Regions from separate parts of the Buttiauxella ferragutiae genome, predicted to be linked through region 1. Evidence: predicted binding sites of a transcription regulator. Region 1 holds the regulator's gene; each other region holds the start of a gene.

The links. The regulator Fur, encoded in region 1, represses iron uptake genes when iron is present. The targets are predictions, from matches to a motif close to ATAATAATGAGAACNACTATCAA.
Region 2: a site for Fur is predicted at 5,603-5,625, ahead of gpmA (2,3-diphosphoglycerate-dependent phosphoglycerate mutase). Genes of this name have one in related genera too.
Region 3: a site for Fur is predicted at 2,296-2,318, ahead of entS (enterobactin transporter EntS). Genes of this name have one in related genera too.

What each region holds. Positions count from the first base shown of each region.
Region 1 covers NZ_CP093332.1:3,837,615-3,847,620, reverse strand. Annotated here, with positions in the region: gene nagE (N-acetylglucosamine-specific PTS transporter subunit IIBC) at 1-914, shown strand, start outside; gene glnS (glutamine--tRNA ligase) at 1,094-2,761, shown strand; gene chiP (chitoporin ChiP) at 3,235-4,632, shown strand; gene chiQ (ChiQ/YbfN family lipoprotein) at 4,680-5,009, shown strand; gene fur (ferric iron uptake transcriptional regulator) at 5,099-5,551, opposite strand; gene fldA (flavodoxin FldA) at 5,838-6,368, opposite strand; gene ybfE (LexA regulated protein) at 6,521-6,802, opposite strand; gene ybfF (esterase) at 6,938-7,714, opposite strand; gene seqA (replication initiation negative regulator SeqA) at 7,909-8,451, shown strand; gene pgm (phosphoglucomutase (alpha-D-glucose-1,6-bisphosphate-dependent)) at 8,477-10,006, shown strand, end outside.
Region 2 covers NZ_CP093332.1:1,568,882-1,578,887, forward strand. Annotated here, with positions in the region: gene nadA (quinolinate synthase NadA) at 155-1,216, shown strand; gene pnuC (nicotinamide riboside transporter PnuC) at 1,241-1,957, shown strand; gene zitB (CDF family zinc transporter ZitB) at 1,958-2,890, opposite strand; gene MNO13_RS07180 (YbgS-like family protein) at 3,014-3,391, opposite strand; gene aroG (3-deoxy-7-phosphoheptulonate synthase AroG) at 3,712-4,764, shown strand; gene gpmA (2,3-diphosphoglycerate-dependent phosphoglycerate mutase) at 4,828-5,580, opposite strand; gene galM (galactose-1-epimerase) at 5,790-6,830, opposite strand; gene galK (galactokinase) at 6,824-7,972, opposite strand; gene galT (galactose-1-phosphate uridylyltransferase) at 7,975-9,021, opposite strand; gene galE (UDP-glucose 4-epimerase GalE) at 9,031-10,006, opposite strand, start outside.
Region 3 covers NZ_CP093332.1:3,990,352-4,000,357, reverse strand. Annotated here, with positions in the region: gene fepC (iron-enterobactin ABC transporter ATP-binding protein) at 1-270, opposite strand, end outside; gene fepG (iron-enterobactin ABC transporter permease) at 267-1,259, opposite strand; gene fepD (Fe(3+)-siderophore ABC transporter permease) at 1,256-2,245, opposite strand; gene entS (enterobactin transporter EntS) at 2,387-3,619, shown strand; gene fepB (Fe2+-enterobactin ABC transporter substrate-binding protein) at 3,670-4,614, opposite strand; gene entC (isochorismate synthase EntC) at 4,831-6,012, shown strand; gene MNO13_RS18455 ((2,3-dihydroxybenzoyl)adenylate synthase) at 6,013-7,629, shown strand; gene MNO13_RS18450 (isochorismatase) at 7,644-8,504, shown strand; gene dhbA (2,3-dihydro-2,3-dihydroxybenzoate dehydrogenase) at 8,501-9,253, shown strand; gene entH (proofreading thioesterase EntH) at 9,254-9,670, shown strand; gene cstA (pyruvate/proton symporter CstA) at 9,905-10,006, shown strand, end outside.

The sequences.
Region 1 (10,006 bases):
TCGCTATCTACTACGTTGTGTTCCGTTTCACTATCACCAAATTCAATCTGTTGACCCCAGGGCGTGAACTGGCTGTTGCAGGTGATGAAACTGATGGTCAGGACGTGAATGTTAGCGCCAATAGCAATCAAGATGTTTCTGAGCTGGCTCGTCAGTACATCGCTGCTGTGGGTGGCTCAGCTAACCTGACAGGCATCGACGCGTGTATCACTCGTCTGCGCCTGAACGTAAAAGACTCTTCATTGGTTAACGAATCTTTGGCTAAACGCCTGGGTGCAACCGGTGTTATCCGTCTGAACAAAACCAGCGTGCAAATCATCGTCGGCTTCGTCGCTGAGAAAATTGCTAACGCAATGAAAACGGTAGGTGATGTTGCAGCGGCTCCAGTTAGCGCTACAGCTGCACCGGTTGCCGCAGCTACTGCAAAACCACAGGCTGTACCAAACGCTGTCACCATCGCCGCTCTGGTTTCTCCAGTAACGGGTGATGTGGTTGCTCTGGAACAAGTTCCAGATGAAGCCTTCGCCAGCAAAGCAGTAGGTGATGGTGTTGCTGTTAAGCCAACCGAGAAAATGGTTGTCGCGCCAGCTGCCGGTACTATCGTTAAGATCTTTAATACCAACCACGCGTTCTGTCTGGAAACCGAAAAAGGTGCAGAAATCGTTGTCCATATGGGCATTGATACTGTCGCACTGAACGGCCAGGGCTTTACTCGTCTGGTAGAAGAGGGTGCTGAAGTGGTTGCAGGCCAGCCGATTCTGGAAATGGACCTTGATTTCCTGAACGCAAATGCTCGCTCCATGATTAGCCCGGTTGTTTGCAGCAACATTGATGACTACAGCGGTCTGGTTATTCAGGCGCAAGGTTCAGTGGTTGCGGGGCAAACGCCTCTGTACGAAATTAAAGGCAAATAATCGCTCCTGAGTCATAGATTGTGCCTTTAGCGGCTGGAGAGTATTTTCTCCAGCCGCTTTTTTATTGCTCCAGCTTGACCCTTCCCGATCCCCTTATTTATTCAACAAAAGGTTGTTTCCGACGCTTGCTTATAAGATCATGTGCCGATAACTGAAGTTTTTGCACAGAGGAACCCGCGATGAGTGAGGCAGAAGCCCGCCCAACTAACTTTATTCGCCAGATTATTGATGAAGATTTGGCTAATGGTAAGCACACCAGCATTTGCACCCGTTTTCCGCCAGAGCCAAATGGCTATCTGCATATCGGCCATGCAAAATCCATCTGCCTGAACTTTGGTATCGCACAAGATTATCAAGGGCAGTGCAACCTGCGTTTCGATGACACTAACCCAGCAAAAGAAGACATCGAATTCGTAGATTCAATTAAGCACGATGTTGAATGGCTTGGTTTTCACTGGTCAGGCAATGTGCGCTACTCCTCCGATTATTTCGATCAGTTGTTCAACTATGCTGTAGAGCTTGTCAATAAAGGTCTGGCGTATGTTGACGAACTGACTCCAGAGCAGATCCGTGAATATCGCGGCTCATTGACCGCACCTGGGAAAAATAGCCCATACCGCGATCGTAGCGTCGAGGAAAACCTCGCGCTGTTCGAGAAAATGCGTAACGGTGAATTTGCTGAAGGCACTGCGTGCCTGCGTGCGAAAATCGACATGGCATCACCATTTATCGTGATGCGCGATCCGGTTATTTATCGCATCAAATTTGCTGAACACCATCAGACTGGTACCAAGTGGTGCATCTATCCGATGTACGACTTCACGCACTGCATTTCCGATGCGCTGGAAGGTATTACTCACTCTTTATGTACGCTGGAGTTCCAGGACAACCGTCGTCTGTACGATTGGGTGCTGGATAACATCACTATTCCTGTGCACCCGCGTCAGTACGAGTTCTCTCGCCTGAATCTCGAATACTCCATCATGTCTAAGCGTAAGCTGAACCTGCTGGTGACTGAGAAAGTAGTGGAAGGGTGGGATGACCCACGTATGCCAACCATTTCTGGCCTGCGTCGTCGTGGTTACACTGCCGGTTCTATTCGTGAGTTCTGTAAGCGTATTGGCGTGACCAAACAAGACAACACCGTTGAAATGGCTGCTTTGGAATCATGTATTCGTGATGACCTGAACGAAAACGCCCCGCGCGCGATGGCAGTGCTCGATCCGGTGAAAGTGATTATTGAAAACTTCCCGCAGGGCGAAGTGGAAATGGTCACCATGCCAAACCATCCGAACAAGCCAGAAATGGGTAGCCGCCAGGTGCCGTTCAGCCGTGAGATTTACATTGATCGTGCTGACTTCCGCGAAGAAGCGAATAAGCAGTACAAGCGTCTGGTGTTGGGCAAAGAAGTCCGCCTGCGTAATGCTTATGTGATTAAAGCCGATCGTGTTGAGAAAGATGAAGCCGGGAATATCACCGTGCTGCATTGTTCCTACGATCCGGACACATTAAGCAAAGACCCGGCTGATGGCCGTAAAGTAAAAGGCGTTATTCATTGGGTAAGTGCTGAACACGCCTTGCCAGTTGAAATTCGCCTTTACGACCGTCTGTTCAGCGTGGCTAACCCAGGTGCGGCGGAAGATTTACTGGCAACGATCAACCCAGAGTCTCTGGTGATTAAGCAAGGTTTCGTCGAACCAAGCCTGCAAAATGCTGAGAAAGGCAAAGCGTATCAGTTCGAGCGTGAAGGTTATTTCTGCCTTGATAGCCGTCTGGCAACTGCGGAAAAACTGGTGTTTAACCGCACCGTTGGTTTGCGTGATACCTGGGCCAAAATAGGCGAGTAATTAGTTATACACGCAGTCAATATGTAACAAAGACGCCGCAAATCGCGGCGTTTTTTTTTGCTTAATAATCACAGGATTAAATATTTACTTACATTCGCGATGCGAATTAATGTTATTTATATTTCCCTGGGAATTCTCTGGCTGGTCAATCTCGGAACATAATAAATCCTTTCTTTTATCATGTGAGCGCTCTCATATGGTGGTTTATATCAATATTTGTTGATTTATAAACATAAAATTCCACAGTTGATTTTTGTTACAAATACTCATGAATTATGTGCTCTCTGTCATAATATCGGAATGAACTCTTACAAAGTCGTTGATAATTCGCGTCGCGAAAAATAGTCTTATGGGGAGCAGTAAATGCGGGAAAATATTTATAACCGCTTTAGCCGTTAGGCATTTTTACTTTTTTCGCTATCTGACGTCTTTTAACGTCCGGCGATTATTTATACGTCAAAGAGGAATTTTATATGCGTACGTTTAGTGGCAAACGTAGTGCGCTGGCCCTTGCTATTGCAGGCGTCACGGCTCTTTCTGGACTGGTTGTTATCCCTCAGGCAAGTGCAGCAGGTTTTTTTGATGATTCAACACTGACCGGTGGTGTTTATTACTGGCAGCGTGAACGTGACCGTAAAGATGTTACGACAGATAAATATGAAACTAACCTTTCTCACGCTACCTGGAACGCCAATCTGGACTTCCAGTCCGGTTATGCTGCTGACATGTTTGGTCTGGATATCGCCGCCTTTACTGCTATCGAAATGGCAGAAAATGGCGACAGCGGCCACCCGAACGAAATCGCATTTTCCTCTTCAAACAAAGCTTACGATGAAGATTATTCCGGCGATAAGAGCGGTATAAGCCTTTATAAAGCCGCAGCTAAATTCAAATACGGCCCGGTTTGGGCCCGTGCGGGTTACATCCAGCCAACAGGGCAATCTTTATTAGCACCACACTGGAGTTTCATGCCTGGTACTTACCAGGGCGCTGAAGCCGGGGCAAACTTTGATTATGCCGATGCCGGTGCTCTGAGCTTCTCCTACATGTGGACCAATGAGTATAAAGCTCCGTGGCACCTGGAGATGGACAAGTTCTATCAGAACGATAAGAACACCAAAGTTGAGTATCTGCACTCGCTGGGCGCGAAGTATGACTTCAAAAATGATCTGATTCTTGAAGCGGCATTCGGTCAGGCAGAAGGGTATATCGACCAATACTTCACTAAAGCAAGCTACAAATTTGATGTAGCTGGCAGCCCATTGTCTACCAGCTACCAGTTCTACGGTTCGCGTGACAAAGTCTCTGATGGCAGCGTTAACGATCTGTATGACGGCACGGCATGGTTGCAGGCTCTGACATTCGGCTACAAAGTGGGCCAGGTTGACCTGCGCCTCGAAGGTACCATGGTCAAGGCTGATGGCCAGCAGGGCTACTTCCTGCAACGTATGACCCCAACTTACGCATCGTCAAACGGTCGTCTGGATATCTGGTGGGATAACCGTTCTGACTTCAACGCCAATGGTGAAAAAGCCATCTTCGCGGGTGCCATGTATGACCTGAGCAATTGGGATCTGGCTGGTTGGGCTGTAGGTGCTTCGTATGTTTACGCATGGGATGCAAAACCAAGCTCTAAACCAACCACTGACGGTTACTACGATGCTGACAATCGCCTGAAAGAATCGGCGTACAGCCTTGATGCGTTGTACACCATTCAGGATGGGCGCGCGAAAGGCACTCTGTTCAAACTGCACTTCACTCAATACGACAACCACTCCGACATCCCAAGCTGGGGCGGTGGTTACGGCAACATCTTCCAGGATGAGCGTGACGTGAAATTCATCGTCATCGCACCGTTCACCATCTTCTGATTCGATTCCGGGCGTGAAAGCGCCCGGTTTTATAAAGGATATCGAGCATGAAAAAAATCATTTTGGTTACGGTCATGGCTTTAGGTTTGAGCGCCTGCGCACAACCCTCTAAAACGGCACCGGAAGATACAAAACTGAAACAAGCCTATAGCGCCTGTATCAATACCGCAGAAGGGAATCCTGATAAAATTCAGGCCTGTCAGAGCGTGTTAAACGTGCTGGGTCAGGAAAAGGAACACCAGGAATTTGCGAAGAAAGAAACGGTGCGCACCCTGGATTATCAAAACTGTATTCAGGCCACTCGTACTGGTAACGACCAGGCGGTAAAAGCCAAGTGCGATAAAATCTGGCAAGAGATTCGTGCGAACAACAAGTAATCTGTGAATTCAGGCAATAAAAAAACCGGTGAGCTTCCTCACCGGTTTTTTTATACCTGACATCTGGTTCAGAATGTCAGATATGCGGATTACTTTTCGCTGATTTCGTGTGCATTCTCGTCGGTACGGCAATCACCTTCAGCGCAGTGACCGTAAAGGTACAGGCTGTGGTTGGTCAGACGGATGCCATGGCGTGATGCGATTTCACGCTGACGAGATTCAATTGAATCATCACTGAACTCAATAACTTTGCCGCAGTCCAGGCAAATCAGGTGGTCGTGGTGATGTTGTTGAGTTAACTCGAATACGGATTTGCCGCCTTCGAAGTTGTGACGAGTGACAATGCCTGCATCATCAAACTGGTTTAGTACACGATAAACTGTGGCGAGACCAATTTCTTCGCCCATATCAATCAGACGTTTGTATAAGTCTTCCGCACTGACATGATGGTTCACCGGACCCTGTAGCACTTCAAGGATTTTTAATCGCGGAAGCGTGACTTTCAGGCCGGCCTTCTTCAATGCGGTATTATTGTCAGTCATGCGGAAATTGTCCTGTTGCTTAACGGATCGCTCGGACTCAGGGTGAGCGTTAAGATGAATGCGTCTCATTATAGAACTGCAGATTCTAAATGGAAACCGCAAGTATTATTCATAATCAAGCTAAAAAATGGCGGCTGAGTCGCGATTTAATTGCCTTGTTAGCTATTTAGCCAGGGGGTCATTGTACAGGGACAAACCGAAAAGTTAAAAATTTGTAGCGATTATTTTAATCGGAATAATCTATCAATGTGACGCAACCCGTTTAAAAGCTGCGTCACATCCAGAATCAGGCGTTGATGATATCTGCCAGGTTCAGCTCGTCAGAAACTTGTTTGACCCATTTCTGAACGCGTTCAGCAGTCAGTTCTGGTTGACGATCTTCATCGATAGCCAGACCGACAAAGTGATCGTCGTCAGCCAGACCTTTAGAGGCTTCAAAATGGTAGCCCGCCGTTGGCCAGTGACCGACGATAGCAGCACCGCGTGGCTCAATGATGTCACGGATAGTGCCCAATGCGTCACAGAAGTATTCTGCATAGTCTTCCTGGTCACCACAGCCGAACAGGGCGACCAGTTTGCCGTTGAAATCAACTTCTTCCAGAGTCGGGAAGAAGTCATCCCAGTCGCATTGCGCTTCACCGTAATACCACGTTGGAATGCCGAGAAGCAGAATGTCGAAGCCTTCCAGGTCTTCTTTGCTGCTCTTAGCAATGTCATGCACCTCAGCAACGTCTTTACCGAGCTGTTTTTGAATCATCTTCGCGATATTTTCGGTGTTACCAGTGTCGCTGCCGAAAAAAATGCCTACGATTGCCATGAGTAAAATAACCTCTTGATACTTAATGGTATGGTGGCTGCTAATTGGCCACAGATAGGGCAATCATAGCAGAACACATTGCGGTGCGGAAACTGCTATCAGCCTGTTGTGCACAGACTGCAACATCGTATTCCGTGCATATAGCCTTTCAACTAACTGAGATGCTGCTTCAGTTGCGCGAGTAGAATCTCTTCAATCAACTCACTACGACTGATATTGCGCGCTTCAGCCAGATGATTTAGTGCATCTACTGCATCGTTATTGAGCTTCAGTTCCACTCGCTTCAGGCCGCGTACTTTATCGCGCTTGAGCTGGTTGCGTTTGTTGATACGCAGTTGCTCATCACGCGTCAGCGGATTAGTTTTTGGCCGCCCGGGGCGACGCTCGTCCGCGAACAGATCTAATGTAGTACGGTCCGTTTGTTCTTTTGCCATGATTAGACTACTGACAGGGAATTCAGGTGGCACGGAGCGGGGTGCTCTGGCGCATTTTAGCGCGCAATCATACATCAGCATGGCTTGCGCGCCAACGCGTTAGCTGCATCTAACAGCCAGTCGGTTTGTTTTTAATCAGTTTGCGGCACTTGCGTCGATAAAACGGTGGATTGCGCGCAAAACAGCATCAGGTTTTTCGGCGTGAACCCAGTGTCCGGCACCGGCAACCACATGAGCGCGCGCCTGAGGGAATTGCGCAAGCAGCGTTTCGCGGTGTGATTCGTCAACATAAGGGGATGCACCACCACGGATAAACAGTGCCGGTTCATTCCAGGTTGGGATAGCTTGCCAGCCGACAATATTCTCGTACTGTTCCCACAATACCGGAACATTAAACTTCCACTCGCCGTCAGCAAATGACTTCAGCAAGAATTGAATCACACCTTCTTCGTTCAGATGCTCACGCATCACCATAGCGGCTTGTTGACGTGTTTTCGCTCCACTACTACTGACTGCATTAATAGCCGCGAAAATTTCATCGTGACGGCGTACCTGATAATCCACCGGTGCAATGTCAATCAGCACCAGTTTATCAATGCGCTCAGGTGCAATAGCTGTCAGAGCCATCGCAACTTTACCGCCCATGGAATGGCCGATAATGATTGCTTTTTCAAAGCCATATTCTTCGAGCGTTTCAACCACATCCTGCGCCATCGCGGCATAGTTCATTTCAGAGCTACGGGGCGATAAACCATGGTTGCGCAGATCGATTTGCAGCAACGTATGATTTTGCCCGAGGTCGCGGGCCAACACGCCCAGGTTATCAAGGCTACCAAAAAGGCCGTGGATTAGGACGATGGGGGAATTACTAGTCGATTGTTGCGCAGTTTGCAGGCGAGCATTCAATTTCATGGCAAAGTTCTTTTTTTTTACTTCGTGAGGTTAGGGTATCATAACGGCATCCTGCCGCAGTGCCGCAAATTTCCAGTTTAGTCTGACTTTGTGGTGTGACATAAGTTTGGCGCTACCCGAGGTTGGGATTTGTGCGAATATGTACATATAATCCCAACAACTTGAATTCAGAAAAGATACCGCACCGGATTAAGATGAAAACAATTGAAGTTGATGACGAGCTCTATCGCTATATTGCCAGCCACACGCAGCACATTGGTGAAAGCGCGTCCGATATTTTACGGCGCATGTTGAAATTTACCGCCGGTCAATCTCCTGCTACACCAGTAACTACCGGCCAGACGGCAGCAGCTGCTGCTCCGGAAGCCAAACCCGTAAACAAAGCTCGCGATCGCGTACGTGCGGTTCGTGAATTACTGTTGTCAGATGAATATGCCGAGCAAAAGAAAGCCGTCAATCGTTTCATGATGGTGCTTTCTACTCTGTATACCCTCGACGCACATGCTTTTGGTGAAGCGACCGAGTCGCTGCATGGCCGGACGCGCGTCTATTTTGCAGGTAATGAGCAAACGCTGCTGCAAAATGGCAACCAGACCAAACCAAAGCATGTTCCGGGCACGCCATACTGGGTTATCACTAACACCAATACGGGTCGTAAATGCAGCATGATTGAACACATCATGCAATCAATGCAGTTCCCTGCGGAATTGATTGAAAAGGTTTGCGGCACAATCTAACACCTCGCGTCAGAAGGAAAGGCCAATGGCTAACCACCCTCGTGCAGGACAACCGGCACAACAGAGCGATTTGATTAACGTAGCCCAACTGACGGCCCAGTATTACGTGCTGAAGCCTGAAGTGGGGAATAGCGAACACGCGGTGAAATTCGGTACCTCCGGCCATCGTGGTAGTGCGGCACGTCATAGTTTCAACGAACCTCACATTCTGGCGATTGCTCAGGCGATTGCTGAAGATCGTGCAAAAAATGGCATTACCGGGCCGTGCTACGTGGGTAAAGATACCCACGCGCTATCTGAACCTGCGTTTATTTCCGTGCTGGAAGTGCTGGCTGCAAACGGTGTGGATGTCATTGTGCAGCAGGCAAACGGCTACACGCCAACGCCTGCCATTTCACATGCCATTCTGACGCATAACAAAAACGCTGGTGCGCAGGCTGACGGCATCGTCATTACGCCTTCGCACAACCCACCGGAAGACGGTGGTATCAAATACAATCCGCCTAATGGTGGCCCGGCTGATACCAACGTCACCAAGGTGGTTGAAGATCGTGCCAACGCGCTTTTGGCGGCGGATCTGAAAGATGTAAAACGCATCTCTCTGGAGAGAGCCTGGGCAAGCGGTCACGTACAAGAACAAGATCTGGTGCAGCCGTTTATCGAAGGGCTGGTGGATATCGTTGATATGGCCGCCATCCAGAAATCGGGTCTGAAACTGGGCGTTGATCCGCTCGGTGGGTCCGGTATCGAATACTGGCAGCGCATCGCCAAACACTACAACCTGGATCTGACGATTGTTAACGATCACGTCGATCAAACCTTCCGCTTTATGCACCTCGATAAAGACGGCGCTATCCGTATGGATTGCTCGTCCGAGTGTGCGATGGAAGGTTTGCTGGCGTTGCGTGACAAATTCGATCTGGCCTTCGCCAATGACCCGGATTACGACCGCCACGGTATCGTCACGCCAGCAGGGCTGATGAACCCAAACCATTATCTGGCGGTTGCGATTAACTACCTGTTCCAGCATCGCCCGCAGTGGGGTAAAGATGTGGCCGTCGGTAAAACTCTGGTGTCATCCGCGATGATTGACCGCGTGGTTAACGACCTGGGCCGTAAACTGGTTGAAGTGCCAGTGGGTTTCAAATGGTTTGTTGATGGCCTGTTCGACGGCAGCTTTGGTTTTGGTGGCGAAGAAAGTGCCGGGGCATCGTTCCTGCGCTTTGATGGCACACCGTGGTCTACCGACAAAGACGGCATCATCATGTGTCTGCTGGCGGCAGAAATAACCGCCGTCACCGGTAAGAACCCGCAACAGCATTATGACGAACTGGCTGCCCGTTTCGGCGCGCCAAGCTACAACCGTCTGCAAGCCTCCGCGACAACTGCGCAGAAAGCGGCATTATCCAAACTTTCTCCGGAAATGGTCAGCGCCAGCACCCTGGCAGGTGACCCGATCACCGCACGTTTAACGGCGGCCCCTGGCAACGGCGCTTCTATCGGCGGCCTGAAAGTGATGACCGACAACGGCTGGTTTGCGGCACGCCCTTCGGGT
Region 2 (10,006 bases), 2.3 Mb from region 1:
GCTATCTGCAATTCCGAGTTGAAAATAAATTCCCCACGACAATTCACCTATAATTCGCTATCTTGTTTAGCATATAAAACAACCTTAGCCATTTCTGGTCAGTCTTTATCAGAATAGTGCTAATTTGGTTAAGTCAGGCAAACGAGAAAGCACTATGAGCGTAATGTTCGATCCAGAAACAGCAATTTATCCCTTCCCACCTAAACCACAGCCTTTGAGCGCGGATGAAAAGCAATTTTACCGTGAGAAAATCAAGCGTCTGCTGAAAGAGCGGAATGCTGTGATGGTGGCTCACTACTATACCGACCCCGAAATCCAGGCTCTGGCTGAAGAGACTGGCGGTTGCATTTCTGACTCCCTCGAGATGGCACGTTTTGGAGCAAATCATCCTGCTACCACGTTGTTGGTGGCAGGGGTTCGCTTCATGGGTGAAACCGCGAAAATCCTGAGCCCAGAAAAAACTATCCTGATGCCAACGCTGAACGCCGAGTGCTCTTTGGATCTCGGCTGCCCAATCGAAGAATTTAACGCCTTCTGCGATCAACATCCTGATCGCACAGTGGTGGTCTATGCTAATACTTCCGCAGCGGTAAAAGCGCGTGCTGATTGGGTCGTGACATCGAGTATTGCAGTCGAATTAATTGAGCATCTCGACAGTCTTGGCGAGAAAATTATTTGGGCACCGGATAAACATCTGGGAAGTTATGTACAGAAGCAAACTGGCGCAGACGTGTTGTGTTGGCAGGGGGCATGTATTGTACATGACGAGTTTAAAACCCAGGCGCTAACGCGCATGAAAGCACTCTATCCGGATGCCGCTATTCTGGTACACCCCGAATCGCCGCAAGCCATAGTGGATTTGGCAGATGCTGTCGGTTCAACCAGTCAGCTCATCGCCGCCGCTCAAACATTGCCAAATAAACAACTGATCGTGGCCACTGACCGCGGTATTTTCTACAAAATGCAGCAGGAATGTCCGGATAAAGAATTGTTTGAAGCGCCTACCGCAGGTGAAGGCGCAACCTGTCGTACTTGTGCACATTGCCCGTGGATGGCGATGAACGGCCTTAAAGCCATCGCTGAAGGGCTGGAGCAGGGTGGAGCAGAACATGAGATTCATGTTGATGCTGCGTTGCGTGAGGGCGCACTGGTGCCTTTAAATCGAATGCTCGATTTTGCTGCTGAATTACGACGTAATATTAAGGGTAACGCGTAAGGAATTTAACCCCAAGGAGCGAATATGGATTTTTTAAGCACGCAGAATATTTTGGTCCACATTCCCATCGGAACGGGTGGGTATGATTTATCGTGGATTGAAGCGATTGGAACCGTGGCGGGTTTGCTATGTATCTGGTTGGCTAGTTTAGAAAAAATCAGCAATTACGCATTCGGTTTAATTAACGTTACGCTATTTGCGATTATTTTCTTCCAAATCCAACTCTACGCAAGCCTGTTACTACAGTTGTTTTTCTTTGCGGCTAATATTTACGGTTGGTATGCCTGGTCGAGACAGACGAGTGAAAATCAAACCGCTCTCCATATTCGTTGGTTACCTCTGCCCAAAGCATTTGCCTGGATTGCAATTTGTGTGGGGGCGATTGGGTTGATGACGGTATTTATCGATCCGGTCTTTGCTGTCCTGACCCGAACTGCGGTTACCGCGATGCAGGCCATGGGCCTGAATGTGACGATGCCAGAGCTTCAGCCCGATGCGTTCCCATTCTGGGACTCCTGCATGATGGTACTGTCGATTGTGGCGATGATTCTGATGACCCGCAAATACGTCGAAAACTGGCTGCTGTGGGTAATCATTAACATGATCAGTGTGGTTATCTTTGCCTTGCAAGGCGTCTATGCGATGTCACTCGAATATTTGATTCTGACGTTTATTGCGCTCAACGGTAGCCGCATGTGGATCAACAGCGCGCGTGAACGCGGCTCACGCGCACTGTCTTAATTAGTGGTGGTGATGAGCATGGCCGTGATGGTCATGCTCATGTAAATCACAGTCCTGACCGTGGCAAACCTGATACTCCATTTGTACCGTGGCATGTTCAATCTGATATTCATCTTTCAGAAAATGGTGGATGCGTTCCAGCAGGGCGTCGTGATCGTGCGGTGGCACCACCTGAACATGCAACGTCATTAACGGTTTTTCACCGACCAGCCAGATATGCACGTGGTGAACGTTGCGGACTTCGGGAATCGTTCTGATTAACTTGCGCTGCAAAACGGGGATATCAATGGCGTTTGGTGCGCCTTCGAGCAACTCATTAACGCTCTCTTTTAGTAAATTCCACGCGCTGCGCAACACCAGGCATGACACCAGTATTGAGAGAATAGGGTCAATTGGCGTCCAACCGGTCCACAAAATAATAAGCGCCGCAGCGATAGCTCCCACCGAACCTAACAAATCTCCCATAACGTGCAGAGCAGCAGCACGCACGTTGATATTTTTTTCTTCATTTCCGCGATGCAAAATCCAGAACGAAAATAGATTCGCCAGTAACCCGGCAAAAGCGATGATCAGCATGGTCCAGCCAGCAATCGGCTGCGGCTGATAAAAACGCTCTATCGCCTCCCAGACGATCAAGATCGTTATCACCACTAAGGCAATCGCATTCACAAATGCGGCAAGCGTGGTCAGCCTCAGCCAACCGAAGGTATGACGGGCATTCGGCGGACGACGGGCAAATTTCACCGCCATTAGCGCGACCAGCAGCGCTGCCGCATCAGTCAGCATATGCCCTGCATCAGCAAGTAAGGCAAGTGACCCTGATATCACCCCACCGATGACTTCCGCCACCATAAATAGCGCCGTGATGGAAAATGCCCAGAACAGACGTTTGGAGTTGGAATCACCCGAAGAATGTTGATGTGTATGCGCCATGATTTCTCAGTATTTGAAAAGCAACAATGCGCTAATTATAACCACTAAAGCTGATCAACTTATTGAATAAAACCTATAAAAAAGGAGAGCCTAAGCTCCCCTGGTTTTTTCAGCTGGCTGATTTTACTGTGAAGTCCCGTCCACTTTGCTGTTCACATCATTGCCGCTGCCGGTTTCAACCTTTTGGTTGGTATCCGGGCATTTACCGTCTTTACACATCGAATTTTTATGAATTTCATCCTTGCTCATTCCATCACTGGTCAAACCGCTATTACTGGTTGAGCCATTTGGATGGAGCATGGTGCCGCTATTGTTGATATTGCTGTTATCAACGCCTTTCGGGGCTATGTTCTGATTCGCGCCAGGTGCAACCTGGCCTGCTTCAGCGCCAGCATTAGCCTGGCCGTTATTCATGCCGCTGGTGTCGGCAGCCAAAGCTGCGCCGCTGGCAAGAGTGAGGGTTGCTGTCAGGAAAAGAGTGGTTAATTTATTCATCATGATGCTCCTGTTATGGTCGTTATTGCTGGATAACTTCTTCCAACAGTGCACAGGTCCTATTCGGATTAAATTATTTCTATCGGTGATACCTGCCAACTTTAATAATCTAATCAGAATACAATTTTGCCAAAATGATACTTTTTGGTGTTAACAATTAAAAATTGTAGCGTCATACCGAGCTTTTACCATTTATTGACCGCTTTTAGGTCGTTTTCAGGAATATTCTGCCTGAAGTGTAAAAGCCCGTTTACACTTCAGGCTTGAAGCGATAGATTGAAGGGATTGCAACTAAGCTAAATCTAAAGGCCATTTCCGGAAATATCATGAATTATCAGAACGACGACTTACGCATCAAAGAAATCAACGAACTTTTGCCTCCAGTAGCGCTGCTCGAAAAATTCCCTGCCACTGAAAAAGCAGCTGCAACGGTATCTGGCGCGCGCAAAGCGATTCATAAAATCCTTAAAGGAAATGATGATCGTCTGCTGGTTGTCATCGGCCCTTGCTCCATTCACGATATCAAAGCGGCGAAAGAGTATGGCGCGCGTTTACTGACATTGCGTGAAGAACTGCAAGGTGAGCTGGAAATCGTTATGCGTGTTTACTTCGAAAAACCACGCACGACGGTGGGCTGGAAAGGCCTCATCAACGATCCGCAAATGGATAACAGTTTCCAAATCAACGATGGCCTGCGCATTGCTCGTAAGCTGTTGTTAGATATCAATGACTCCGGCCTGCCAGCAGCGGGTGAGTTCTTGGATATGATTACTCCGCAGTATCTGGCGGACTTGATGAGCTGGGGGGCTATTGGCGCACGAACCACAGAATCTCAGGTTCACCGTGAACTGGCGTCGGGTCTGTCATGTCCGGTCGGCTTCAAAAATGGTACCGACGGCACGATGAAAGTGGCGATTGATGCTATTAATGCCGCTGGCGCGCCACACAGCTTCCTGTCTGTGACGAAATGGGGTCATTCTGCCATTGTGACGACCAGCGGAAATGGTGACTGCCATATCATTCTGCGCGGCGGTAAAGAGCCAAACTACAGCGCGGAGCACGTCGCTCAGGTTAAAGCGGATTTAGTGAAGGCAGGCCTGCCTGCACAGGTGATGATCGATTTCAGTCATGCCAACAGCAGCAAGCAGTTTAAGAAACAAATGGAAGTTGGCGCCGATGTTTGCCAGCAAATCGCTGGTGGCGATAAAGCCATCACCGGTGTGATGATCGAAAGTCACCTTATTGAAGGCAATCAGAACCTGGAAAGCGGCGAACCATTGGTCTACGGCAAGAGCGTGACCGATGCTTGTATCGGCTGGGAAGATACTGAAGTTGTGTTGCGCCAGTTGGCTGATGCAGTGAAAACGCGTCGCGGCTAAGTCTTGACGCAGTAACAATAAAAAAGGCGTGGTTTTCACCACGCCTTTTTCACATCTAACGAATTACTTCGCTTTACCCTGGTTTGCTACCGCTGCGGCTTTTGCTGCGATTTCATCAGCATTGCCCAGATAGTAGCGCTTCAGCGGTTTGAAGTTCTCGTCAAACTCATACACCAACGGTACGCCAGTTGGGATATTCAGCTCAAGAATTTCGTCTTCGCCCAGGTTATCAAGGAATTTAACCAAGGCACGCAGGGAGTTACCGTGTGCGGCAACAATCACGCGCTCGCCGCTTTTCATGCGTGGCAGAATGGTTTCATTCCAGTAAGGGATTACGCGCTCGATAGTTAACGCCAGGCTTTCAGTTACCGGCAGCTCTTTATCGGTCAGGCTTGCATAACGTGGGTCATGGCCTGGGAAGCGTTCGTCATCACGCGTCAATTCTGGAGGTGTTATCGCAAAGCCACGACGCCATTGTTTAACTTGCTCATCGCCGTATTTTTCTGCGGTTTCTGCTTTGTTCAGACCCTGCAGCGCCCCGTAATGACGCTCATTCAGCTTCCAGGATTTTTCAACTGGCAACCAGGCCTGGTCCAGTTCATCGAGGATGTTCCACAGAGTATGGATGGCACGTTTCAGCACAGAAGTGTAAGCAAAGTCGAAAGAGTAGCCTTCGTCTTTCAGCAACTTACCTGCTGCTTTCGCTTCAGTTTGACCTTTCTCAGACAGATCAACGTCATACCAACCGGTGAAGCGGTTTTCGTTGTTCCACTGGCTTTCACCGTGACGAACCAGAACCAGCTTAGTAACAGCCATAGTTTACTCCTTAATGAGCCTGTGATTAATGATAACGATTATCATTATATTGCCGCAAAGGGGCGAGCGGCAATGCTAAACGTTTAACATAGCGAAAAAGAGTGTGGAGTGTAAGTTGGATGTGAATGGTTGTTATATTTTTGTCGCTAAACGGCGGGAAATCCAGCGATTCGCAGAAGAATTGCCCTCCGTGGAGGAGGGCAAGGCACTTAGAGTGGAATGAACTCGTATTCCGTAATGCTTAAGTACTCTTCATGTGGCTGTAACCAGCAATCAGGTTGTGGCCATTCCGGATGATTAGGGCTGTCTGGCAGGAATTCGCTTTCCAGCGCCAGGCCCTGGTACGCATTGTACGTTCCTTGTTCCCTTGCCGGTGTACCGTCCAGATAATTCCCGCTGTAAAACTGCAATGCCGGTGCGGTGGTGTAGACCGTCATTTGCAGTTGATTGTCGCTCGACCAAAGGTGTGCTGCTGGCAGGCTGGCATCGCCCTGTGCTTGTAACAAGAACGCATGATCGTAGCCTTTAACCAGCACCTGGTCGTTATCAGACAGGAAATCATCAGCGATGGTTTTCACTGTGCGGAAATCAAAGCTGGTACCTGCCACATCTTTAAGCCCGGCCTGTGGAATACCGTTGCTATCGACTGGCAAGTAGCTATCGGCCAGCAGTTGCAGGCGATGTTGACGAATATCGTTCTGCTTACCGTCGAGATTAAAGTAGGCGTGATTGGTCAGGTTCACCGGGCATGCTTTGCTGGTTTTGGCGCGGAACTCAACAGTAATGCAGTTATCTTCGGTGAGAGCATAACGCGCGGTTGCACGTAATTCGCCAGGGAAGCCTTGATCGCCATCTTGTGAATCGAGAGTGTACAGCACTTCATGTTCGTTCTGGCGCACAATACGCCAGCGACGTTTGTCGAAGCCATCTGGCCCGCCATGTAGCTGATGTGCGCCCTGGTTTGCTGTCACGTTGATGGTGACGCCATCGCGCTCAAACTGGCTGTTGGCAATCCGGTTTGCGTAGCGCCCGACAGTTGCTCCCAGATAAGCTGACTGATTCAGATAATCTTCCGGTGTTTCGCAGCCAAGCAGCGTTTCGCGTACGCTTCCGTCTTTCATCGGCACACGACACGACAACAGGGTAGCGCCCCAATCCATGACTGAGACAACCAACCCCGCGCTGTTGCGCAGGGTGGAGATACGGAACGGTTGCCCGTCCGGTGCAAGCTGTGGTGTTTCTTTTAGCATTGGCCCGCGCCCTCCGAAGGTTTGCAGACATAAAAGGTTTCTTTTATGCCGGTTTTGGCTTCGTACTGTTTGGCGACCGCTTGTTGTACCGCAGGAACCAAATCTTCCGGGATCAATGCAACGATACAACCGCCGAAGCCGCCACCTGTCATACGCACGCCGCCTTTATCACCGATTGTGGCTTTCACGATTTCAACTAACGTATCGATTTGTGGCACGGTGATTTCGAAATCATCGCGCATTGACGCGTGAGATTCAGCCATCAGTTCGCCCATACGTTGCAAATCGCCTTTTGCCAGCGCATCGGCAGCTTCTACGGTACGAATATTTTCGGTCAGGACATGGCGCACACGCTTAGCGACAACCGGATCAAGTTCATGTGCCACAGCGTTGAATTTTGACAACTCAACATCACGCAGCGCTTTCTGCGTAAAGAAGCGCGCGCCGGTTTCGCATTGCTGGCGGCGGGTATTGTATTCGCTGCCCACCAGCGTGCGTTTGAAGTTACTGTTGATGATGACCACGGCCACGCCTTTTGGCATCGAAACCGCTTTGGTACCCAGCGTGCGGCAATCAATCAGCAACGCATGATCTTTTTTACCTAACGCAGAAATCAGCTGATCCATAATGCCGCAGTTACAGCCGACGAACTGGTTCTCTGCTTCCTGGCCATTTAGGGCAATTTGCGAGCCGTCCAGCGCCAGATGATAAAGCTTCTGGAACACGGTACCCACTGCGACTTCCAGCGATGCCGATGAACTCAAGCCCGCACCTTGTGGCACGTTGCCGCTGATCACTAAATCGGCGCCGGCAAAGTTTTTATCACGCTTTTGCAGATGCTTAACCACACCGCGAACATAGTTGGACCATTGCTGCGTGTCGTGGCTCAGAATCGGTTTGTCGAGTGAAAACTCGTCGCTTTGATTGTCATAATCCGCGGCGATCACGCGTACCATGCGGTCATCACGTTTTGCACAGCTAATGACCGTCTGGTAATCGATAGCACAAGGAAGCACAAAACCGTCGTTGTAATCGGTGTGCTCGCCAATCAGGTTAACGCGGCCAGGAGCCTGAATAGTATGGGTTGCCGGATAACCAAAGTGTTCGGCGAAGAGGTGTTGGGTGTTATCTTTCAGACTCATTTTTATTCTCCGGATTGGCGAAAGTGAATATCGGAAACGGCACGCAAGCGTTCTGCGGCTTGCTCTGCGGTTAAATCACGTTGGGTTTCAGCCAGCATTTCATAGCCGACCATAAATTTACGCACGGTTGCGCTACGCAATAGTGGTGGATAGAAGTGAGCATGCAACTGCCAGTGACCATTTTCCTCGTCATTAAACGGTGCGCCGTGCCAACCCATGGAATAAGGGAATGAGCACTGGAAAAGGTTGTCATAACGGCTGGTCAGTTTTTTCAGCGCGAGTGCTAAATCACTGCTCTGTTCAGCCGTCAGGTCAGTGATACGCAGTACATGAGTTTTCGGCAGCAGTAGCGTTTCAAACGGCCAGGCGGCCCAGTAAGGCACTACTGCAATCCAGTGTTCAGTTTCGACGACTGTGCGGCTGCCATCTTTAAGCTCGCGTTGTGCGTAATCGACCAGCATTGGCGAGCCATTTTCTGCAAAGTATTCGCGCTGCAATACATCTTCACGCGCCACTTCATTAGGCAGGAAACTGTTCGCCCAAACCTGGCCGTGCGGATGCGGGTTGGAGCAGCCCATCGCCGCGCCTTTATTCTCAAAAACCTGCACCCACGGGTAAGTTTTGCCTAAATCCGCAGTCTGTTCTTGCCAGGTTTTCACCACTTCTTCCAGCGCATTTACGGAAAGCTGTGGCAGGGTTTTACTGTGATCTGGTGAGAAACAGATAACCCGGCTGGTGCCGCGAGCGCTTTCACAACGTAAAAGTGGGTCGTTGCTCGCTGGTGCATCTGGGGTATCCGTCATCAACGCGGCAAAATCATTAGTAAAAACAAAAGTGCCGGTATATTGCGGATTTTTGTCACCAGTAACGCGTGTGTTGCCTGGGCACAAGAAGCAATCCGGATCGTGGGCCGGTAAAGTTTCATTGGACGGAGTTTCCTGCGCCCCTTGCCACGGGCGCTTAGCGCGGTGCGGGGACACCAGAATCCATTGTCCTGTCAGTGGGTTAAAACGGCGATGTGGATGATCCACCGGGTTAAACTGCTCCATCACATTTCCTTAGTCTGGATAACCTTGAGGGTGGCGAGACTGCCAGCGCCAGGTATCATCTGCCATTTCTTGCAGAGTACGGCTGACACGCCAGTTAAGTTGTTGATCGGCTTTGGTGGCATCTGCCCAGTAAGCTGGGAGATCGCCATCTCGACGCGGGGCGAAGTGATAATTCACCGGTTTTCCGCAAGCGGTGCTGAAAGCATTGATCACATCCAACACGCTGCTACCAATGCCTGCGCCGAGGTTATAGATATGCACGCCAGGCTTGCCTTGCAGTGTTTGCATGGCGGCAACGTGGCCTTCAGCGAGATCCATAACGTGAATGTAGTCGCGAACGCCAGTGCCGTCTTCGGTTGGATAATCATTCCCGAAGACCGCCAGTGAATCACGGCGTCCTACCGCAACCTGTGCGATGTATGGCATCAGATTGTTTGGGATACCTTGCGGGTCTTCACCCATATCACCAGATGGATGCGCACCGACCGGGTTGAAGTAACGCAATAGCGCCACGCTCCAGTTCGGCTGGGCCTTTTGTAAGTCAGCCAGAATCTGTTCAACCATTAACTTGCTGCGGCCATATGGGCTGGCAGGCGTGCCGGTTGGGAAGCTTTCAACGTAAGGGATTTGCGGCTGGTCGCCATAAACTGTCGCGGAAGAACTGAAGATGAAATTGGTGACATTGGCGGCGCGCATCGCTGAAATCAGGCGTAACGTGCCGGTCACGTTGTTGTCGTAGTATTCCAGCGGTTTGTTAACCGATTCGCCGACCGCTTTCAGGCCAGCAAAATGGATCACGGCATCAATCTGGTGATCGTGGAAAATTTCTGCCAGTAGCGCTTCATCGCGAATATCACCATCAATGAACATAGGGTGTTTACCGCTGAGGCGTTCAATCACTGGCAGAACGCTGCGTTTGCTGTTGCACAGATTATCCAGAATGACTACGTCGTGGCCATTTTGTAGCAGTTGTACACAGGTATGA
Region 3 (10,006 bases), 150 kb from region 1:
TTGCGCCAGCAACCCGATGCGCCGCGCCACTTCTTTAGTGGCGAAGCGATGGATTTCATTACCGTCTAACCACACCTCGCCGTGCATCGGTTTCATCAGGCGGCTTAGCGTGCGCAGCAGCGTGGATTTCCCGCAGCCGTTGGGGCCGATAATCGCGGTAAATTTCCCGTCAGGAATGGCGACGGTCAGGCCATCTGCCACCACATGATTGCCATATCCCAGCGTCAGTTTTTCGCCATGCAGGCGTGAGGGGGAGGAAATCTGACTCATTTCTTACGGGACTCCTGAATCAACAACGCAATTAAATAGATACCGCCAAGGCTGACCGTCACCACGCCGACCGGTAACTGATACGGCATGAACAGTTGCTGGGCGCAAAGGTCGGCGGCCAGCAGCAACGTTGCACCGCATAAGGCGGATTGCAGCAAACCCCAGCGCGAGCTGCCGCTCAGGCGGTGGGCAATGTGCGGGGCGACGAGGGCGATAAACGAAATCGGCCCGGCAAGTGCGGTTGCGGCGGCAGTCAGAATCACGCCGGTTAACATCAACATCAGGCGCGAGCGCTCAACGGAAACACCCAATGCGCAGGCGCTGTCATCGCCCATTTCCAGCAGCCGCATACGGCGAACCAGTAATGCGCCCGCAATTAGCGCTAGCAACATCAACGGGGCGGCAGGGGAAATTTTCGCCCACGTCAAACCGTTGAGCGAGCCTGCATTCCACAACCCGGCGGAGAGAGCGGTTTCCAGCGAGGCGTGCAGTAACAGCCAGGTGTTAAACGCCACCAGCATGGCGCGCACGCCGATTCCAATAATGATTAAGCGGAAAGTTTCGATACCGTTACGCCAGGCCAGCAACCACACCACCAGCGCGGTGATGATGCCGCCTGCCATGGCTGCACCGGCAATCGCCGTTTGATGTTGACCAAACAGCACCATCGCCACTAATACTCCGCTCCAGGCTCCGGTGTTAAAACCCATCACATCCGGGCTGCCGAGCGGGTTGCGCATTAGCGACTGGAAAATGGCCCCGCTCACGCCCAGCGCCGCGCCAATCAGCAGCGCCATGACAACGCGTGGCAAACGCCATTCGACGACCACCAGTGAGATATTTCGTGGTGCGGTACCAAGCAGAGCGTCAATCACCTGGCTGACCGAGAGCGGCAACACGCCGCTGCCCAGGCTCCATAATCCGAGCGAGATACCGAGCAACAGCAAGCACCAGCAACTGATAAACAGGCGTGGGGAGGCGCGGTTCATTGCCTGGCTCCTTTGCGGCTACGGCGCACCAGGTAAATGAGCATCGGCGCGCCAATAAACGCGCTCACCACTGAAACGCGCAGCTCGCCAGGCACCAGCATGCGGCCAATAATATCGGCGAACAGCAACAGGGCAGGGGTGGCAATCAAGGTGACGGGAAGCGACCAGCGGTGGTCGGCCCCCACCAGCCAACGCGCCAGATGCGGCATCATCAGGCCGATAAAGGCAATCGGCCCCACGGCGGCGGTGGCGCTGCCACACAATAACGTTATTGCCACTAAACCCAGCAATTGGGTGCGCGCCACTTTACTGCCGAGTGCGGTTGCGGTGTCGGTGCCCATGCTCAGGCTGTTAAGCGAACGGCTGATCAGCAGCGCAATCGCACAGCCCGTCAGTACCGGCAGCACGATAATTTTCAAAGTGGTGAGGGTGCGAATATCCAGCGTTCCGGCCTGCCAGAAACGTAACTGGTCATAGACCACTGGATTTAACAGCGCGATACCGTTGCTCAAGCCTTCAAGCACCGCGCCGAGCGCCACGCCTGCCAGCGTCAAGCGCACCGGGCTGAGCTGCCCACCGCCCTGGCTTCCGGTAAACGCCACCACTAAAGCGGCAGATAATGCACCAGCAAACGCCAGCCCGAGCAGCGCTATCGGCGACGAAAGGCTCCACACGGCGGCACCCAGCACAATGGCAAAACTCGCTCCGGCATTAACACCAAGCAGACCGGGGTCAGCAAGCGGATTGCGCGTCAGGGTTTGCATCAACGCACCGGCAAGGCCAAGTGCGCCTCCGGCAAGAATACCCGCTAGCGTGCGCGGGAGGCGTGCATCAAGCACGATAGTGCAATCCGCACTTTGGCACTGGCCGCTGAGCGCATCCATAACAACTTCTGCGGGGAGTGATTTGGCACCTAACAGCAGACTGAGCGCTGCCATTAAAAGCAGTAAAAACAACAAACTCAGCAGGATGAACCAGCGTGACATACGTTGTATATCCTTCACTTCGTAGCCTTACAAAAACCATGTAAAATTAAATGATAGTTATTATCATTATCACTCTTATTTGTTTATGCTAGCATGAGCCGCCTCGCATCTGGAAAGAAAAATTCGTTTTAAGGCCATGTAATGAACCGCAATTCTTTGTTGCTCAACCTCAGTTTGCTCAAAACTCATCCTGCTTTTCGCGCCGTCTTCCTTGCCCGTTTTATCTCGATTGTCTCGCTTGGGTTACTGGGCGTTGCCGTGCCGGTACAAATCCAGACGCTGACCGGTTCCTCCTTGCAAGTCGGGCTGGCAGTGACGTTAACCGGCAGCGCGATGTTTATCGGCCTGATGATGGGCGGTGTGCTGGCCGACCGGCACGAACGCCGCCGTTTGATTTTGCTGGCGCGATCTACCTGTGGCGCTGGCTTTATTGGCCTGACGATTAACGCCGCCTTGCCGGAACCGTCGCTGGCGGCGATTTATCTGCTTGGCGTGTGGGATGGTTTCTTTGGCGCACTTGGCGTGACCGCGTTGTTAGCCGCCACACCCGCGTTAGTCGGGCGTGAAAACTTAATGCAGGCGAGTGCGATTACCATGCTGACGGTGCGCCTCGGCTCAGTGATTTCACCGATGCTCGGCGGGCTGTTGTTGGCCTCCGGCGGCGTGGTGTGGAACTACGCGCTGGCGTCTGTCGGCACTTTCGTCACTTTACTGCCGCTGTTGAGTTTACCGAAGCTGGCGCCACCGCCGCAGGTGCGTGAAAACCCGCTGCTTTCGCTGCTCAATGGGTTCCGTTTTTTGGTCGGTAACCCGATTATTGGCGGCATTGCGTTAGTTGGCGCGTTGCTGACGATGGCGAGCGCGGTGCGCGTTCTTTATCCCGCACTCGCCGGACACTGGCAAATGAGCGCGGCGCAAATCGGCCTGATGTACGCTGCCGTTCCGTTGGGTGCTGCCATTGGCGCGTTGACCAGCGGGCGTATTGCTCATCACGCACGCCCAGGCCGTATTATGCTGGCGACGGGAATTGTTTCGTTTATCTCAATCGGCGTTTTCAGCCTGATGCCGGTTTGGGGGCTTGGGCTGGCGTGTCTGGCGCTATTTGGTTATCTCAGTGCGATCAGCTCTTTGCTGCAATACACCTTAATTCAGACGCTAACACCGGACGGTATGTTAGGTCGTATTAACGGTTTGTGGACGGCGCAAAACGTCACTGGCGATGCGATTGGTGCCGCCATTTTAGGCGGCCTGACGGTAGCGATGACGCCGGTCGCTGCGGCGAGTGCGAGCGGCCTGGCATTAACACTATGCGGCATAGTATTGGCGATGGTGTTGGTGCAGCTGCGTGGTTATCAGCAGAGCGTTCCGGCGTAGGTTTTCGTAGGGTGGATAAGCGCAAGCGTCATCCACCACATTACAAAAAATCACTTGCTACCAAACAACTGACTCATCCGCTCCAGAACATGCGTGGCACTGTAATAATCCAGACGGAATGTTTCGGTGCCCAGCGCATAAACCTGTTTTTTCTGCACGGCGCCCAGGTGCGAAAGCAATGGGTTGGTTTCCAGCGCCGTGGCATCTTTCTCATCGCTGGCGAACAGGAACAAACTCTCACCATTCAAACCCGCAGCAAGATTCTCGCCACCCAATTGCACGATGTCGTGGCGTTTTCCCATGCTCTTGCTGGCATTCACCGCCGCAGGCAAAGACGACAAAGTAAAACCTAACTGCTGGAACAATTTCCCCTGCGCGGATTCTGCCGTCCACAGGTTTGCCGAACGTGATGCCGGGGTGTAAACCAGCGCGGTGACCGGCTGTGGCGGCAGCGTCATACGCTGTTTTGCCTCGTTGAGCTGCTTATCAAAACTGGCAATGCGTGCCGCCGCCTGGGTTTCATGCCCGGTAATCTCGCCGAGTTGCGTCAGCAATTGCTGCCAGCTTTTGTCGTCGTAATTGATAACTAACGTCGGGGCGATAGTGGAAAGCTGGTCATAAAGGGCGAGGGCGGAATCGCCTCCGGTGGCACTAATCAAAATCAAATCTGGCATTTGCGCAGCCACGGCTTCGGCGCTGGCTTCGCCAATATATAAACGCTGCACGTTGCGCGCTTTTGCGATATCACCCCACTGGCGCAGGAAACCTTGCGCATCTCCCATTCGATTGCCAGGTGTGGTGGCACCGCTTGCCACCACGGGGGCATCAATTGCCAGCAGCGAGCCGGTTAGCGTGACGCTAGTGGAAACAATGCGCAGCGGTGCTTGTGTCAGCGTATGTGTGCCATGGCTGTCGGTGATCGTTCGCGGCCAGTCGGCGGCGTGGGCGAGGCTGCTTAAGCATAGAAAGATGAATGCGGAGAATCTGATTTTCACTCAATGACATCCTGTTGAAATTTGCCTGATGGCGGTGGATGGCGCTGGCGCTTACCCACCCTACAAAACCGTTTCGCGTAGATCGGATAAGCATTAGCGCCATCCGACAAGACTGAGCAACTATTGACAGTGCTGTCTTTTCTCTTTAGGTTACGACCCCGAAAAGCAAATGATAATCATTATTACTATCTTTTGTCATGTTTTTACGGAGAGTTCATGGAAACGTTACTGGCTGAGGAACGACAAGAAAAACGGCTAACACCTTGTGCAGATAGTTTTTTCTTTATGTCGCCATATCGCAGTTTTTCAACAAGCGGCTGCTTTGCTCGCCTGGATTGCCCGGCGATTGATGGCGCAAATTCCCATGGTCACCTGCAAACTTCGTTGCGTGAAGCGTTCGAAAATGCCAAAAAACATGGCATCGAGAAGCCGGTTGTCGTCGGTGCCATTCCGTTTGATCCCCGCCAACCTTCAGCGCTGTTTATCCCTGAAAGCTGGCAGCCGTTTTCACGCGCCCAACGCCAGGATGACGCCCGCCAAACGGCTGTGGCGAAACCGCTCAACATTGCCGCGCGTAAAGCGATTCCGGAACAAGACAAATTTATGGAAATGGTGGCTCATGCCGCCGCTGCAACGGCGCAGCCGGATATCGACAAAGTGGTGCTCTCGCGCCTGATTGATATCGAAACCCAAATGCCAATTGATCTCGATGGGCTGCTCAATCGCCTGATTAGCCAAAACCCCACCAGCTACAACTTCCACGTCCCGTTGCCGGATGGCAGCTCGCTAGTGGGTGCCAGCCCGGAATTGCTGTTACGTAAATCCGGCAAGAATTTCAGCTCGCTGCCGCTGGCGGGATCGGCACGGCGCGACCGGGAAAATATCCCGCGTGATAGCGAAATTGGCACGCAGTTACTGCACTCAAAGAAAGACCGCCACGAACACGGTCTGGTGACGCAAGCGATGCGCGATGTTTTGCAGCCGCACAGCCAGACTTTGACGCTCTCTGACACGCCAGAACTGATTACCACGCCGACCTTATGGCACCTCGCCACGCCGATTTACGGCCAGGTAAAAGACCCGCAGGACAATGCGTTATCCCTCGCCTGCCTGCTGCACCCGACGCCGGCGTTGAGTGGCTTCCCACACGATGTGGCGCGCAAATTGATTGCAGAACTTGAGCCATTTGACCGCGAGCTGTTCGGCGGCATCGTCGGCTGGTGTGACGCTGAAGGCAACGGTGAGTGGGTGGTGACAATCCGCTGCGCCCGTGTCGCTGCAAACCAGGTGCGCCTGTTCGCTGGGGCGGGCATCGTGCCTGCTTCGTCGCCGGAATCGGAGTGGCGCGAAACTGGCGTCAAACTTTCCACCATGCTCCACGTATTTGGACTCAACTAAATGGCGATTCAATTCACGCGCTGGCCGGACGATTTAGCGGCCCGCTACCGCGAAAAAGGTTACTGGGCGGATTTGCCGCTGACCGATATTCTCAACCGCCACGCGCACAATGACGCAATTGCGCTGGTTGATGGCGAACGCCATTTCAGCTATCGCGAATTAGAACAAGCGGCGACGCGCCTGGCTTCAGCCCTTAAACGCCGTGGCCTGAACAACGGCGAAACTGCGTTGGTGCAGCTCGGTAATGTGTCGGAACTGTACATCACGCTATTCGCGCTGCTGAAAATTGGCGTAGCACCGGTTAACGCGCTGTTCAGCCATCAACGCACCGAGATGGAAGCCTACGCGCAGCAAATTGAGCCGGTGGTGCTGATTGCCGACCGCAAACACAATTTGTTCGTTCATGATGATTTCCTTGATGCGCTGTGCCAGCAAAACCCGTCGCTACGCATGGCTGTTTTGCTCAATGAAAGCGACCGCGAACGTTCGCTAAGTGCCTTCATCAACGAAGCGGAAGACAACTTTGTCGCTTCGCCATCGGCGGCGGACGAAGTGGCATTTTTCCAGCTTTCCGGCGGCAGCACCGGCACGCCGAAACTGATCCCGCGCACCCATAACGATTACTACTACAGCATTCGCCGCAGCGTCGAAATCTGCCGTTTTGATACCCACACGCGCTTCTTGTGCGCCATTCCGGCGGCGCATAACTACGCGCTGAGTTCACCAGGTTCGCTGGGCGTTTTTTACGGCGGCGGGCGTGTGGTGCTGGCAAACGACCCGAGCGCCACGCTCTGTTTCCCGCTGATTGAACGCCATCAAATCAACGTCACCGCACTGGTGCCGCCTGCGGTCAGTCTGTGGTTACAAGCCATTGGCGAATGGGGCAGCAATAAATCGCTTGAGTCGCTAAAGCTGTTGCAGGTCGGCGGTGCGCGTTTAAGCGAAGCGCTTGCCGCCCGCATTCCCGCTGAAATTGGCTGCCAGTTACAGCAGGTTTTCGGCATGGCCGAAGGGCTGGTGAACTACACGCGCCTTGATGATTCAGATGAACATATCTTCAAAACCCAGGGTAAGCCGATGTGCCCGGACGACGAAGTGTGGGTGGCCGATGAAAATGGCAACCCATTACCGCATGGCGAAGTGGGCCGCCTGATGACGCGCGGGCCGTACACCTTCCGGGGCTATTACCGCAGCCCGGAACACAACGCCAGCGCCTTCGATGCCAACGGTTTTTACTGCTCCGGCGACCTGATTTCGATTGCTGAAGACGGCTACATCACCGTGCAGGGGCGCGAGAAAGATCAGATCAATCGCGGTGGCGAGAAGATCGCCGCCGAGGAGATCGAAAACCTGCTGCTGCGCCATGAAGAGATCGTCCATGCCGCGCTGGTTTCGATGGAAGACAGTTTATTGGGCGAGAAAAGCTGCGCGTTTATCGTCGGCAGTCGCCTGTTCCGCGCGGTAGAAATTCGCCGTTATTTGCGTGAGTTGGGCATTGCCGACTTCAAGCTACCGGATCGCATTGAAATTGTTGAAAACCTGCCGCTGACCGCGGTGGGTAAAGTGGACAAAAAACGTTTGCGCCAGTTGATTGCTGACAGGCAACTGGTTTCCTGACTGACGGAGAATTTATGGCTATTCCAAAATTGAACGCGTACAGCTTACCGACGGCTGCCGACATCCCGGAAAACAAAGTGAACTGGGCGTTTGAACCCGAGCGTGCGGCACTGCTGATTCACGATATGCAGGAATATTTCATCGATTTCTGGGGCGATGATTGCCCAATGATCCAGCAGGTTATTGCCAATATTGCCGCGCTGCGCGCTTACTGCAAACGCCACAATATTCCGGTCTATTACACCGCGCAGCCGAATGCGCAAAGTGATGAAGACCGTGCGCTGCTTAACGACATGTGGGGGCCGGGCTTAAATAAACACCCTGAGCGCCAGAAAGTGGTGGCAGAACTTGCGCCAGACGAACACGACACGGTGCTGACCAAATGGCGTTACAGCGCGTTTATCCGCTCGCCGCTGGAACAGGCGTTAAAAGAAACCGGCCGTAACCAGCTGATTATTTGCGGTGTTTACGCGCACATTGGCTGCATGACCACGGCAACTGATGCGTTTATGCGTGACATCAAACCGTTTATGGTCGCTGATGCGCTGGCTGATTTCAGCCGCGAAGAACACATCATGGCGCTGAAATACACCGCAGGCCGTTCCGGGCGCGTGGTGATGACCCGCGATTTGCTGCCCGAATGTGCGCCGCAAAACAAACAGCAACTACGTGAAATCGTCCTGCCGTTGCTGGATGAATCCGACATCCCGGAAGATGACGAAAACCTGATTGATTACGGCCTCGATTCGGTGCGCATGATGGCGCTGGCGGCACGCTGGCGCAAAATTCACGCTGACATCGATTTCGTGATGCTGGCGAAAAACCCGAGCATCGACGCCTGGTGGGTACTACTGTCTCGGGAAGTGGCGGCATGAACATCGATTTTAGCGGCAAAACCGTCTGGGTAACGGGCGCAGGCAAGGGCATCGGTTACCACACCGCGCGGGCGTTTAGCGAAGCTGGTGCGACGGTTATCGGCTTTGATCTGGCGTTCCCATTGGAGATTTATCCGTTTGCCACCCAAGTGTTAAACGTGGCGGATGCCGACCGGGTTGCCAGCGTGACTCAGCGAATACTCAGCGACGAACGGCAACTGGATGTGCTGGTGAATGCGGCGGGAATTTTGCGCATGGGTGCTACGGATGCGTTAGCGCTGCAAGACTGGCAGGACACGTTTGCGGTCAACGTCGGCGGCGCGTTCAATATGTTCCGCGCCGTGATGCCACATATGCGTGAGCAGCGTAGCGGGGCGATTGTGACCGTTGCATCCGATGCCGCGCACACGCCGCGCACCGGAATGTCGGCCTATGGCGCGTCGAAAGCGGCGCTCAAAAGCCTGGCGTTAACCGTTGGCCTGGAACTGGCACCGTTTGGCGTGCGCTGCAATGTGGTGTCGCCGGGGTCGACGGACACCGATATGCAACGCACGTTGTGGAAAACGGCAGACGCCGAACAGCAGCGTATACAGGGCTTCCCGGAACAGTTCAAACTGGGCATTCCGCTGGGCAAAATCGCCCGCCCGCAGGAAATCGCCAGCACGATTTTGTTCCTCGCTTCCACTCACGCCAGCCACATCACTTTGCAGGATATTGTGATTGATGGCGGCGCAACGCTTGGAGCCTGAATGAGTATCTGGAAACGAGAGCTCACTCTTGAGGCGTTAAACAAAACCAGCGTCGGCACAATGGTTGAGCATCTCGGTATCGTTTATACGTACATGGACGAGGAAAGCCTGGAAGCGCAAATGCCGGTCGATAACCGCACCCAGCAGCCGTTTGGTTTGCTGCATGGCGGCGCGTCTGTAGTGCTGGCAGAAACCCTGGGTTCAATGGCCGGATTTCTGACAACGAGTGAAGGGCAGTGCGTGGTGGGAACGGAAATCAACGCCAGCCATCATCGCGCGGTGGCATCAGGTACGGTGCGCGGCGTGTGCAAACCGCTGCATTTAGGGAAGTCTTCTCAGGTGTGGGAAATTGCCATTTTTGATGGGCGCGGCAAGCGTTGTTGTACTAGCCGTTTGACGACGGCGACGCTGGGTTAACACAAACCTAACCCTGATGGAGAGGAGACAGCTCTGTTTTCGCCCTCTTCTGGGGAGAGGGCCGGGGTGAGGGCGCTCCAACAAATTCCCCGCAAAGTGATCTCCTTAACAAGCTGATGTAAAGACCTGGTCAAACATCTGTATTCTGTTGTTTTCATATTGTTAAATTCATGTGCTTGATCTAGAACAAAACGGTAATACCGTCGCCTCTGGCCCTACACATGGAAAACAAAGATGAATAATCCAGGGAAACACCTTATCTGGGGCGTGCTTGCACTAATCGGTGCCTTCGCGCTCGGCTATATCGCACTCAATCGCGGCGAACAGATAAACGCA